3 regions of the Phytobacter sp. genome follow, and region 2 is predicted to be linked to each of the others. Evidence: predicted binding sites of a transcription regulator. Region 2 holds the regulator's gene; each other region holds the start of a gene.
The links. The regulator ArgR, encoded in region 2, controls arginine synthesis, uptake and breakdown. The targets are predictions, from matches to a motif close to ANTGAATAAAAATACANT.
Positions count from the first base shown of each region.

Region 1: the regulator ArgR is predicted to act here: its motif matches at 2,163-2,180, upstream of argA (amino-acid N-acetyltransferase).
Region 3: the regulator ArgR is predicted to act here: its motif matches at 2,204-2,221, upstream of argC (N-acetyl-gamma-glutamyl-phosphate reductase).

Region 1 is NZ_JCACPZ010000008.1:837,738-842,347, reverse strand. Features, by position in the region: gene recD (exodeoxyribonuclease V subunit alpha) at 1-765, shown strand, start outside; gene argA (amino-acid N-acetyltransferase) at 799-2,130, opposite strand; gene amiC (N-acetylmuramoyl-L-alanine amidase AmiC) at 2,362-3,615, shown strand; tRNA gene AC5JPW_RS21835 (tRNA-Met) at 3,690-3,766, opposite strand; tRNA gene AC5JPW_RS21830 (tRNA-Met) at 3,811-3,887, opposite strand; tRNA gene AC5JPW_RS21825 (tRNA-Met) at 3,934-4,010, opposite strand; gene mltA (murein transglycosylase A) at 4,216-4,610, shown strand, end outside.
Region 2 is NZ_JCACPZ010000008.1:1,347,106-1,351,715, forward strand. Features, by position in the region: gene degS (outer membrane-stress sensor serine endopeptidase DegS) at 1-233, shown strand, start outside; gene mdh (malate dehydrogenase) at 316-1,254, opposite strand; gene argR (transcriptional regulator ArgR) at 1,667-2,137, shown strand; gene yhcN (peroxide/acid stress response protein YhcN) at 2,495-2,758, shown strand; gene yhcN (peroxide/acid stress response protein YhcN) at 2,872-3,135, shown strand; gene AC5JPW_RS24320 (barstar family protein) at 3,197-3,463, opposite strand; gene AC5JPW_RS24325 (NAD-dependent succinate-semialdehyde dehydrogenase) at 3,511-4,610, opposite strand, start outside.
Region 3 is NZ_JCACPZ010000002.1:9,001-13,610, forward strand. Features, by position in the region: gene argH (argininosuccinate lyase) at 1-220, opposite strand, end outside; gene argB (acetylglutamate kinase) at 300-1,073, opposite strand; gene argC (N-acetyl-gamma-glutamyl-phosphate reductase) at 1,092-2,096, opposite strand; gene argE (acetylornithine deacetylase) at 2,269-3,420, shown strand; gene ppc (phosphoenolpyruvate carboxylase) at 3,693-4,610, shown strand, end outside.

The sequences.
Region 1 (4,610 bases), 510 kb from region 2:
CTGCAGCAGAGCTACCGCTTTGGCAGTGACTCCGGTATCGGGCAACTGGCAGCGGCTGTCAATCGGGGAGACAAATCGGGAACCCGTTCGGTTTTCAGCCAGGGTTTTACCGATATTGAGAGCAAGCCATTGCTGAGCAGCGAAGATTATCAGGTGATGATTGACGATGCGATTGCGGGTTACGAACACTATTTATCGCTACTCCGACAGGATGTGCAGCCCCAGGCGGTGATCGCCGCATTTGGTGAATATCAGGTGCTATGTGCGCTTCGCGAAGGGCCATTCGGTGTGAGTGGTTTAAATGAACGTGTTGAGCAGGCACTGGTTCGACAGCGGCGTATTTTCCGCCCGGCGCACGGGCGCTGGTATCACGGGCGTCCGGTGATGATCATCCGTAATGATGCATCGCTGGGGCTGTTCAATGGTGATATTGGCATTGCTCTGGATCAGGGGGAAGGGATCCGCGTCTGGTTCCCGCTACCCGATGGCAGCATGAAGTCGGTTCAACCGAGTCGTTTACCAGAGCACGACACCGCATGGGCGATGACGGTGCATAAGTCGCAAGGGTCCGAATTTGAGCACGCCGCGCTGATTTTACCGGGGCAATTTGTGCCGGTCGTCACGCGAGAGCTGGTCTACACCGCCATCACGCGAGCGAAAAAACGCTTGTCTCTGTATGCCGATGAACGTGTGTTGTTACAGGCTATTACCACGCGGACTGAGCGGCGAAGTGGACTGGATGCTCTTTTTCAGGCTGAAGCCTGAAGGTGGCCCCACGCGAAAACGTGGGGCGACAGGTCAGGTCAGGTCCGCCATCAGAACTTTGGAACGGCGCTGGTAGTTGTACATCTCTTTTTTGCTCTCCGGCAGCGAATCGATATCCACCGGCGTAAAGCCACGCTCCTGGAACCAGTGAATGCTGCGGGTGGTCAGGACAAAGAGCTTGCTCAGCCCCATCTGTTTTGCCTGTGCGGCAATTCTGTCCAGTAACACCTCACCGCGCGAGGAACTCCGGTAATCCGGGTGCACGGCCACGCAGGCCATTTCACCGATTTTCTCTTCCGGGAACGGATAAAGCGCAGCGCAGGCAATCGTCAGGTTATCGCGCTGGACGACGGTAAACTTGTCGATTTCCATCTCCAGTTGCTCGCGTGAGCGGCGTACCAGAATACCTTGCTGTTCCAGCGGGCGAATCAGCTCCAGGATGCCGCCAATATCATTGATGGTGGCACGACGGATCTGCTCCGCACTCTCCATCACTATTTGGGTACCGATACCGTCGCGGGAGAACAGTTCCTGCAGCAGTGCACCGTCTTCCTGGTAGCTTATCAGGTGGCTGCGACGTACGCCGCTGCGGCAGGCCTTCATTGCACCACGCAAGAAACGCACGGTACCTGAGTGATAATCACCTTGCTCTTCAAGGGCTTCTACGCGGGCCTGCGCTTCATTAGGGAACAATTCGGAGACAATTTGCCCGTCTTCGTTATAGACCCCTTGCGATGAACAGAAGCCAATCATTTTTTCCGCTTTCAGTTTGATTGCAAGCTGAGTGGCAATCTCTTCAGAGGTCAGGTTGAAGCTCTCCCCGGTGACTGACACCGCCACTGGCCCCATCAGCACAATGGCTCCGCCGTCTAACTGGCGATGAATGGCTTCTTCATCAATACGACGAATACGTCCGCTATGGCAGTAGTCAACGCCCTCATCAACGCCCAGCGGCTGAGCGATGATAAAGTTGCCGCTGACGACGTTAATATGCGCCCCCTGAAGCGGGGTGTTGTTCAAACTCATCGACAACCTGGCGGTAATGTCCAGTTGCAGAAGACCTGCGGCCTGTTTTACCAGTTCAAGCGTCTTCGCATCGGTCACGCGGATGTGTTGGTGATAAACCGGTTCATGGTGATGAGCGGCAAGGTTGGCATCAATCTGCGGGCGGGCACCATAGACCACGACCAGCCGAATGCCTAAACTGTGCAGGAGGCCAATGTCATTGACGATACTGGAAAAGTTTTCGTGCTCAATAGCTTCACCACCGAGCATAATGACAAAGGTTTTGCCCCTATGGGTATTAATATAGGGGACAGAGTGGCGAAATCCCTGCACCAGTTCGGTTCTACGTTCCTTTACCACGGCTAACCCTCACTGCATGATTATTCGTAAAAAGTGTATTTTTATTCTTTTATTGCCTGATGTGCAAGCCCAAATTGCATCATCAGTTAATTCGATTGATTAGGGCTGAGGTCGTTAACCACGGCCTTTACCGTTTTATAGATGACAGCTTATGCGTCATTCGTTAAAGTTTTCGGTCAATTCTGACGTTTAATCAGTAATTCATCATTTTTGCTTTTGCTCGGGAGTGGCATGTCGGGAAGTCAAAAAGCGCTAAGCCGCCGCAGATTAATACAGGGTGCGGGGGCAATGTGGTTATTAAGCGTGAGCCAGGTCGGCCTTGCCGCCGTTAGCCAGGTGGTCGCTGTGCGCGTCTGGCCTGCGTCTACTTACACCCGTGTGACGGTTGAGTCTAATCGGGTCGTCAAATATCGCCAGTTTTCTCTGAGCAACCCTGACCGGCTGGTGGTCGATCTTGAAGGCGTGAACCTGAACTCTGTTCTGAAAGGGATGGGGGCGCAGATCCGCAGTGACGATCCTTTCATTAAGTCCGCCCGTGTCGGGCAGTTTGATCCGCAGACTGTGCGCATGGTGTTTGAGCTCAAACAGGATATTAAACCGCAGCTCTTTGCTCTTGCGCCGGTCGCTGGCTTTAAAGAGCGTCTGGTGATGGATCTCTACCCGGCGAATGCTAAAGATGTACAGGATCCGCTACTGGCACTGCTCGAAGACTACAATCAGGGCGATTTGGAAAAACAGGTACCGCCTGCACAAAGCGGGCCGCAGCCGGGTAAAGCCGGGCGCGATCGTCCGATTGTTATCATGCTGGATCCCGGACACGGTGGTGAAGATCCGGGAGCCATTGGTAAGTACCGGACCCGTGAGAAAGACGTGGTGCTGCAAATAGCCCGTCGATTGCGTGCTCTGATCGAAAAAGAAGGCAACATGAAGGCGTACATGACGCGTAATGAAGATGTCTTCATTCCGCTGAAAGTCCGTGTGGCGAAAGCGCAGAAGCAGCGCGCCGATCTCTTTGTCTCCATTCATGCTGATGCCTTCAGCAGCCGTCAGCCGAGCGGTTCCTCGGTGTTTGCCTTGTCGACGAAAGGGGCCACCAGTACGGCAGCGAAATACCTGGCCGAGACGCAGAATGCGGCGGACTTAATCGGTGGCGTCAGCAAAAGTGGCGATCGCTATCTCGATCATACGATGTTCGACATGGTGCAGTCGCTGACCATCAACGACAGCCTGAAGTTTGGTAAAGCGGTACTGGGCAAGTTGGGCAACATTAATAATCTGCATAAGAACAGCGTTGAGCAGGCCGGGTTCGCGGTACTGAAAGCGCCGGATATTCCATCCATTCTTGTCGAAACCGCGTTTATCAGTAACGTTGAAGAGGAGCGTAAGCTCAAAACGGCGAAGTTCCAGCAAGAGGTGGCGGAATCCATTCTGGCAGGGATTAAGGCGTACTTTGCCGACGGCGCTACGCTGGCGAGAAGAGGATAACGAGGTGGCGCTGAAAGGCGCCATTTTTACAGACTATAAAAACAAAAAAACACCCGTTAAGGTGTTTATTGTGTTGGTTGCGGGGGCCGGATTTGAACCGACGACCTTCGGGTTATGAGCCCGACGAGCTACCAGGCTGCTCCACCCCGCGTCCGTCTTTACTCTTCATCGAGTAAATGTGCATCAGATTGTAATTGGTTGCGGGGGCCAGATTTGAACTGACGACCTTCGGGTTATGAGCCCGACGAGCTACCAGGCTGCTCCACCCCGCGTCCGTCATTACTCTTCCATCGAGTAATGTTTACTACTGATTTTAATTGGTTGCGGGGGCCAGATTTGAACTGACGACCTTCGGGTTATGAGCCCGACGAGCTACCAGGCTGCTCCACCCCGCGTCCGTGGATGCGCACTATACTCCGCTAACATTCTGATGCAACCCTTTTTTAACGGAATAGCGTAATAGCCTGTGATTTGTATGAAAACAGTACGATAAGCGTGTTTTTTATACCGAATTTGCGTCAGGTTGAGTGATTGCATTTCATTAAGATGGGCGGTTTGTTATCTTCATCACGCTCCGGATTAACCAGAAGATGAGAGACAATGAAAGGACGTTGGGCAAAATATCTAGTCACAGGCGCAATGATGGCACTGCTTGCCGCCTGTTCTTCGAAACCGACCGATCGCGGTCAACAATATAAAGACGGCAAGTTTGACCAGCCTTTCTCTCTGGTAAACCAGCCTGAAGCGGTGGGTGCGCCCATCAACGCGGGCGATTTCTCTGAGCAAGTTAGCCAAATTCGTAGTGCATCCCCGCGACTCTATTCCGGTCAGAGTTCTGTCTATAGTGCAGTCCAGGACTGGTTACGCGCCGGGGGCGACACGCGCAATATGCGCCAGTTCGGCATTGATGCCTGGCAAATGGAAGGGGCCGATAACTACGGCAACGTCCAGTTTACCGGTTACTACACGCCGGTGGTGCAGGCGCGTCATACCCG
Region 2 (4,610 bases):
TGCAGGGGATTGTCGTGAACGAAGTATCACCGGATGGTCCGGCTGCTCAGGCGGGTATTCAGGTGAATGATGTGATTGTCTCGGTGAACGGCAAGCCCGCTATTTCGGCACTGGAAACCATGGACCAGGTTGCAGAGATTCGTCCGGGCTCAGAAATTCCGGTAGAGGTGATGCGCGAAGACAAAAAACTCAAGCTTCAGGTGACTATTCAGGAATACCCAGCGACCAACTAGCGACATAAAAAAACCGGAGCGCATGTGGCTCCGGTTTTTGCTCACCCCTGATGGCAAACGGCGCACCAGGTGGCAGCGGTTATCATTTATTAACGAAGTCTTCGCCGAGTTGAATATCTTTTTTCAGCGTATCTAACATCCCTTCTAATGCCTGCTGTTCAAATGCACTGAGTTTGCCAATTGCCTGGCGTTCTTCAATGCCGCTTTTACCCAGCAGCAGCGGTTGGGAGAAGAAACGCGCATGCTGCCCGTCGCCTTCAACATACGCACATTCGACCACGCCTTTTTCGCCTTGCAGTGCACGAACCAGGGACAACCCAAAGCGCGCCGCCGCCTGACCCATAGAGAGTGTTGCTGACCCGCCACCCGCCTTCGCTTCTACCACTTCGGTACCAGCATTTTGAATGCGTTTTGTGAGATCAATAATTTCCTGCTCAGAGAAACTGACGCCAGGAATTTGTGACAACAATGGAAGAATAGTGACACCAGAGTGCCCGCCCACGACGGGGACCTCAATATCCGACGGCTGCTTACCTTTGAGCTCAGCCACGAAGGTATTCGAGCGAATGATGTCCAGGGTGGTGACCCCAAACAGCTTATTCCTGTCATACACACCCGCTTTTTTCAGCACTTCTGCAGCAATGGCAACCGTGGTATTGACCGGATTAGTGATAATACCAATGCACGCTTTAGGGCAGGTTGTCGCAATTTGCGCGACAAGGTTTTTCACGATACCCGCATTGACGTTAAAGAGATCGGAGCGATCCATACCCGGCTTACGGGCAACCCCCGCAGAGATCAACACAACGTCAGCACCGTGCAGCGCAGGCGTAGCATCTTCACCAGAAAAGCCTTTGATTTTAACAGCAGTAGGAATATGGCTGAGGTCAACAGCAACCCCAGGGGTTACAGGAGCAATATCATACAGAGTGAGTTCTGAACCTGAAGGCAGTTGTGTTTTCAGTAGTAGAGCTAACGCCTGGCCAATGCCACCAGCTGCGCCGAGGACTGCAACTTTCATCATAAACTCCTTATTATGGTTAGCTAAATATTTCGTTACTCCGTTGCGGCGACCTTAATTCACCCTGATAATTATGGCATCATGCAAACCAAAATTCTGCGGCACGGCACGCTTTTAAAATATTATAATGGGCTTTTACGATCGACTGACAAACAAACTCAGCAATTAACACTAAGTGTTTACAATATAGACTCGCCAACCATCAAAACAACACCAATTACATAACATTTATTTTACTTTTGCTTAAATTTGCGACACATGACACAAGCAGATTTTGTCCCACCATAATGGGCTTCAATAAAATTTGTGTCTTTAATAACAGTATTTTAGATATTTCCACGGTAGATTATTTGCATAAAAATTCATCCATATGCATAATAATGTAGTTTTCATGACCTTATACGGGTGACTTATGCGAAGCTCGGCAAAACAAGAAGAATTAGTTAAGGCGTTTAAGGCGCTGCTTAAAGAAGAGAAATTCAGTTCTCAGGGAGAGATTGTGTCGGCGTTGCAAGAGCAGGGCTTTGACAATATTAACCAATCCAAAGTCTCCCGGATGCTGACCAAATTTGGTGCGGTACGCACGCGTAACGCCAAAATGGAGATGGTATATTGCCTGCCTGCTGAACTTGGCGTGCCCACCACGTCAAGTCCGTTGAAAAATTTGGTGCTGGATATCGACTACAACGCGGCCGTTGTGGTGATTCATACCAGCCCAGGCGCAGCTCAACTGATAGCACGTTTGCTGGATTCCCTGGGCAAAGCGGAAGGGATCCTTGGCACCATTGCAGGTGACGATACTATTTTCACCACCCCGGCTAACGGTTTCACCGTTAAAGAACTCTACGAAGCCATCCTGGTCTTGTTCGAACAAGAGCTCTGATCGCCCCCTCCCCTCGCGACCTGCGAGGGGAAAACCCACCTTTCAAATCATTTTTTTGCCATCGACCTGCCATTCTTTTGACACATAGTGCGATTCTCCCCCCGCAATTCATTCACCTCAAGAATGGTTTCGCACAAATAATCAAAGAGACCTATCCATATGATTTACATATATTAAATTAAAACACTTACGAATTTTTATACGCTATTTGATATAAAAAATGATTTCCTTACCACTTATTTACGATTGAAATAATTAGTCTGGTATTAATTTTCTGGGTTATTAGTGTATACTTGATTTTGTGATGAGGGTCACGAAACAAGACTCTCCGAAAGAAAATATGACGAGGCAAATATCATGAATATCAAAACTACTGTTGCAGCACTGAGTGTTCTTTCTGTTCTCTCTTTTGGCGCATTCGCTGCTGACTCCATCGGTGCCGATCAAGCACAAAACCGTCAGTCAATCGGCACTATTTCGGTAGGCGGTGTAGCTTCTTCTCCGATGGATATGCGTGCAGAACTGAACAAAAAAGCAGAAGAACAAGGCGCTTCTTCGTATCGCATCATCGAAGCTCGTACCGGTGATAGCTGGCACGCCACTGCTGAGCTGTACAAATAAGCTGTATTGAAAGCCCCTGTATCAACAAACCTGTAATAGATATCGCTCAACGGTACCAGGCATAAAAATAGCAGTTCAACCCTTCTAGCCGTTGGGATGTGAGGAGAAAGACTATGAAACGTAACACAATCATCGCTACCCTTGGTTTAGCTTCACTGCTGTCATTTGGCGCGAGCGCCGCAACACAAGTGTCTGCTGACCAGGCGCAAAACCTGCAATCTCTGGGCAGTGTTTCTGTCTCCCAGACTGCCAGTTCCCCAATGAGTATCCGTGAGCAACTGTCGGCGAAAGCTGACCAGGCGGGTGCAGCGAGCTATCGTGTCATCGAACTGCAAGAAGGTGATACCTGGCACGCCACAGCCGAACTGTATAAATAATCCCTCGTCGTATATGTCCTACGACTTGCCCCTGCAGAGCAGGGGCTTTTTTATGTCTGAATTAGCGTAAGTTAAAGCGTAATTGCCCTTCCAGCTCTTCCTCTGCTTCATCAAATAACAAGATTAATGCACCAAACCGTCGACGAAGTTTTTCTGGCAAATGGATAAATTCAATCTCCAGCGGCAACGGTAGTTCATTGGTTACCACGATCCAGAGTGAATCCAGGTCGCTAACCTTGTCACGCTCAAGTGAAAACTGGCGGGAAAAATCACGAAAGAACGCGGTTTGATCGTCTATTTCATCAAAATCAAAAGTATAGATATTCATTATCCGCCATCCTGCCAAAGAAAGGGGCGGTCAACCCGCCCATACCATCACAATCCCCCGAGATGCAGGGTTTTCACTTCCAGGAATTCATCGAGGCCAAGCACCGAGCCTTCACGCCCAAGCCCGGACTCTTTTACCCCGCCGAACGGCCCCAGCTCGGTTGAGACAGCGCACTCATTTATCCCAATCATGCCGCTCTCGATCGCTTGTGAAACCCGGAACACCCGTGACAGGTTTTGGGTATAGAAGTATGCGGCAAGACCAAACGGAGTAGCGTTAGCCCGCTGAATGACTTCCTCTTCGGAAGTGAAACAGAAACAGGCGGCAACCGGGCCAAACGTCTCTTCATTGGCGAGCTTCATGCCATCGCTGCAGTCACCCAGCACCGTTGGCTGCCAGAAATTCCCCCCCAGTGAATGCGCTTTACCGCCCGCCAGCACTTTTGCGCCATGTGCCACGGCATCGTCAACATGTTCACGGACTTTATCGACAGCAGAGGCTTCAATGAGCGGTCCCACCACAACCCCATCTTCAAGACCGTTACCGACCTTCAGCGCCCTGACGGCATCCGCCAGCTTCTGCGTGAAAGCGTCATAGACAGATTCATGAATATAGAAGCGGTTTACGCTGACGCAAACCTGCCCGGCGTTGCGGAATTTGTTGGCAATCGCCCCCTGGACTGCGGCATCAATATCAGCATCCTCAAACACGATGTAAGGGGCATTCCCACCGAGTTCCATCGACACTTTTTTCATGGTTTCAGCAGCATTGCGCACCAGCGTTTTGCCTACCGCAGTGGAGCCCGTGAAGGAGATTTTGCGCACGTCATGGCTGGCCATAATGGCGTCACTGATTTCGGATGTTGTCCCGGCAACGGCGTTTAGCACGCCGTCCGGTACACCCGCTTTCTTCGCCAGGGTCAGTAAAGCAAAGGCGCTCAGCGGCGTATTGTTAGCGGGCTTGATAACCCCAGTACAACCGGCTGCCAGCGCAGGCCCCAGCTTACGGGTAAGCATTGCCATCGGGAAGTTCCACGGCGTTATGGCCGCCACCACCCCGACCGGTTCCCGGGTGGCGTAGATTCGCGAGCCAGGTTTAACAGGCGGAATGATTTCACCGTTCGCGCGTTTCGCCTGCTCGGCAAACC
Region 3 (4,610 bases), on a different contig from region 2:
GTGGGTTGGCCTGCACTTCCTGCAGCAACACATTCAGTGCTTCTTCAAGTTGCAGTTGCTCATCGCTGGTTAACACACCTACGGTGACCAGTGCTTTGGACCAGGCCACAGAGCCAACGATATCCTGCTCCGCCAGGCGATAGTCAAAGCGCAAAGAGTCGTTGAACTGTTTGAACCGTTGATCTGCTGCCTGAGTAAAACGCCCACCCCAAAGTGCCATAACATGCTTCCTTAAATTCTTAGATTTCAATACCGGATAGCGATGCGCGTATCCGGCCTGGAGATGATGTTGTCTGTGCTTACGCGAGAATACGGGTGCCGATAGGCGTACCGTTAAACAGTGCTGGCAGTTGTTCTGCGTGACGCCAGGAGGCAATATCAACCGGGCGGTTCAGGGCGCGAGCTGCATCCAGCGCCGCATTTACCTTCACAATCATGCCGTCGGTAATAATCCCCTGCTCAATCAGCTGCTCCGCTTTTGCTGCTGTCATTTCGGCAATGCGCTGGCCTTTCCCATCCAGAATGCCGCTGACATCGGAGAGCAAAATCAAATCTGCGCCCAGCGTTGCCGCCAGAGCAGTCGCTGCCTGGTCAGCATTGACGTTCATCAGGCGACCATCGTCCGTCACACCGATAGAGCTAATGACGGGCAAGAAGCCCCCGTCCAGCAGTGCGTTCACCAGCTTCGGCGAGCCCGGCAGTGCCTGACCAACATGGCCCAACTCTTTATCGAGTTGCGTCACTTTCACGCTATCCCCATCGCCCAGGAACAGGCCAACGGAAGCAATCTTGTGTTTTTTCGCCCAGGCCAGCAGGGTTTTGTTCGCCGTGCCCGCCAACGCACCGGTAATAATATCGATTTGATCGGCAGGCGTGACGCGCAGACCGTTTTTCTTGGTCACCGGCAGATTGAGTTTTTTCATCAGCTCATCCACCACGCAGCCGCCGCCGTGCACAATCACTAACGGGCGGTCATGGGATTCACGGTAATTCACCAGCGCGGTAAACAGACGCTCCAGCGCTTCTTCACTATCCAGCAGTACGCCACCGAGTTTAATAATTAATGGGTTCATTTTCACGCCTGCACTCAATTAGATTAGAGACTGGGTTTCAGCATAGCCGAAACGAATATTTGCACACTGCATTGCCTGAGCGGCCGCACCTTTCAGAAGGTTATCTTCCGTCGCAACCACAATCAGGTGTTCATCCTGTACCGCAAAACCGATATCGCAGAACGGCAGACCCACCACATTTTTCAGTGCCGGAACGCCTTTTTCATACAGACGCACCAGCGGCTTGTCGCCATAGGCCTGCTGGAAAATCGCCGCAATCTGCGCGTGTGTGACACCCGGCTTCAGACGGCAGGTAATGGTTTCCAGAATGCCACGCGGGAAGTTACCCAGGTGCGGGGTAAAAATCACCGGTGCGCCCAAGTGAGTCGTGATTTCCGGATGGTGGCGATGGTTAAACACACCATACGGCTGCAGGCTGACTTCGCAGAAGCTGTTGGAGATCGCCGCTTTGCGCCCTGCACCACTGACGCCACTGGTCGCGTTGATCACCGGCCACTGGTTGAGATCCAGTACACCCGCATCGATCAGTGGTTTAAGAGAGAGTTGTGCTGCGGTTGGATAGCAACCTGGAACCGCGATGAGATTCGCGTCCCTCAGCGCGTTGGCGCTCCACTCGGCCAGCCCGTATACCGCCTGCGCGAGCAGGTCAGGATGCTGGTGAGTGAAGCCATAGAATTTTTCATAGAACGCGAGATCGTTAACGCGGAACGCACCAGAGAGGTCAAACACCACGCAGCCTGCTGCGAGGAACTGCGGTGCCAGGTCGTGACTCACTTCATGTGCGGTCGCCAGGAACACCACGTCCACACCCTCAACGAATTCGCTGATGTCGGACATAGGCTGCAACGGCAGATCGACAATACCTTTCAACTGCGGATGTAAATCGGAGACTAATTTTCCTGCATCATTGCTTTGCGCTGAAACCGTCAAAGCGGTTATGTTCATATGAGGATGGCGATTTACATAGGTCACTAGCTCTGCGCCGGCGTAGCCGCTGGCACCCACAATTAACGTGTTCAACATCGGGGCAGTCTACCTTCTTAGTGCGTCAAGTTTGCCAGGGAGTGATTCGGCATCAATCCCTCGTCGCTCTGTAAAGGCGCCGAATGGGTTCCTTTACGCTCAACATTAATGTATTTTTATTCACTATTAATGCATGAATATTGATACTATCACGAACTCAGGTATGTCAACAATGAAAATGAATTTGCCACCATTTATCGAGATTTACCGCGCCCTGATTGGCACTCCGTCCATCAGCGCAACGGAAGAAGCCCTTGATCAAAGCAATGCTTCTTTAATCAATCTGCTGGCTGGGTGGTTTGGCGACCTCGGGTTCAAGGTTGAAGTGCAGCCCGTCCCCGGCACCCGTAACAAGTTTAACCTGTTAGCCAGTATTGGCGAGGGAGCCGGTGGCCTCTTATTGACCGGCCACACGGATACCGTTCCGTTTGACGACGGACGCTGGACGCGCGATCCCTTTACACTGACCGAACACGACAACAAACTTTACGGACTGGGCACCGCAGACATGAAAGGCTTCTTCGCCTTCATCCTGGATGCCCTGCGTGATGTTGATGTGACGAAACTGAAAAAGCCGCTCTATGTGCTGGCAACCGCCGACGAAGAGACCAGCATGGCGGGCGCACGTTACTTTGCAGAGAACACGCAGCTCCGTCCGGATTGCGCCATTATTGGCGAACCGACTTCCTTGCAGCCGGTACGCGCTCACAAGGGCCACATCTCCAGCGCTATCCGCATTCTGGGGCAATCGGGTCATTCCAGCGATCCGGCGCGTGGGGTCAACGCCATCGAACTGATGCATGACGCCATCGGCCATATCCTGCATCTGCGCGATAACCTGAAAGAGCGTTATCACTACGACGCCTTCACCGTGCCGTACCCAACGCTGAACCTTGGCAGCATTAACGGTGGCGACGCCTCTAACCGAATTTGTGCCTGCTGCGAACTGCACATGGACATTCGACCGCTGCCGGGCATGACCCTGAACGATCTGAACGGCCTGCTTGAAGAGGCGTTAGAGCCGGTAAGCAGCCGCTGGCCGGGTCGCCTGACGGTATCCGAACTGCATCCACCAATTCCAGGTTACGAATGCCCGCCGGACCATCAGCTGGTAGAAGTGGTGGAAAAACTGCTGGGTGTAGAAACGGAAGTGGTTAACTACTGCACCGAAGCGCCGTTTATTCAAACTCTGTGCCCAACGCTGGTGTTAGGACCAGGCTCCATTAATCAGGCCCATCAGCCTGATGAATATCTTGAGACACGCTTTATAAAACCAACACGCGAGTTGATCACACAGGTCGTGCATCACTTCTGCTGGCACTGATTAACCCCCTCCTCATCCCGATAAATCGCCCTCGGGGTGAGGAGAAAACGCAGTGACGTTGTTCACAATTCCATAAGCTATGCTTATCAGCCGCAAAGCGAATTAAATTTCGTAAATTCACGGCATTTATTCGTTTGCTGAACCGATTTCGCAGCAATTGACGCCGTGGGTTTTACGTGGCTTTATAAAAGGCGGTGTCTGATATCTATCCGTTTCACGTTGCAGGACGGTGGATATAACAAAATAAAATGAGATGGGGTGTCTGGGTTAACATGAACGAACAATATTCCGCTTTGCGTAGTAATGTCAGTATGCTCGGCAAGCTGCTGGGGGATACCATCAAGGATGCGTTGGGAGAGCACATTCTTGAACGGGTCGAAACAATCCGTAAGCTGTCCAAATCTTCACGTGCTGGTAATGAAGCTAACCGTCAGGAGCTGCTCAACACGCTGCAAAACCTGTCCAATGATGAACTGTTGCCGGTCGCTCGCGCCTTCAGCCAGTTTCTGAACCTTGCCAATACCGCCGAGCAATACCACAGCATTTCGCCAAAAGGCGAAGCCGCAAACAACCCGGAAGTGATTGCTCGTACGCTGCGTAAACTGAAAGACCAACCCGATCTCAACGAAGCGGCTATCAAGAAAGCCGTTGAATCGCTGTCGCTGGAGCTGGTGCTGACCGCCCACCCGACAGAGATCACCCGCCGTACACTGATCCACAAAATGGTGGAAGTGAACACCTGCTTAAAGCAGCTGGATAACACCGATATCGCCGACTATGAGCGCCATCAGCTGATGCGCCGCCTGCGCCAGCTTATCGCGCAGTCCTGGCATACCGATGAAATCCGTAAACATCGCCCGAGCCCGGTCGACGAAGCCAAATGGGGCTTTGCGGTTGTCGAAAACAGTCTGTGGGAAGGCGTGCCTAACTATCTTCGCGAGCTCAACGAACAGCTCGAAGAGAACCTGAATTACAAACTGCCAGTCGATTTCGTACCGGTCCGCTTTACCTCCTGGATGGGCGGCGACCGCGACGGCAACCCGAACGTTACTGCAGACATTACCCGTCACGTCCTGCTGCTGAGCCGCTGGAAAGCGACCGATCTGTTCCTGAAAGATATTCAGTTGCTGATCTCTGAGCTGTCGATGGTCGAATGTACCGACGAGCTTCGTGAACTGGCCGGTGCCGAA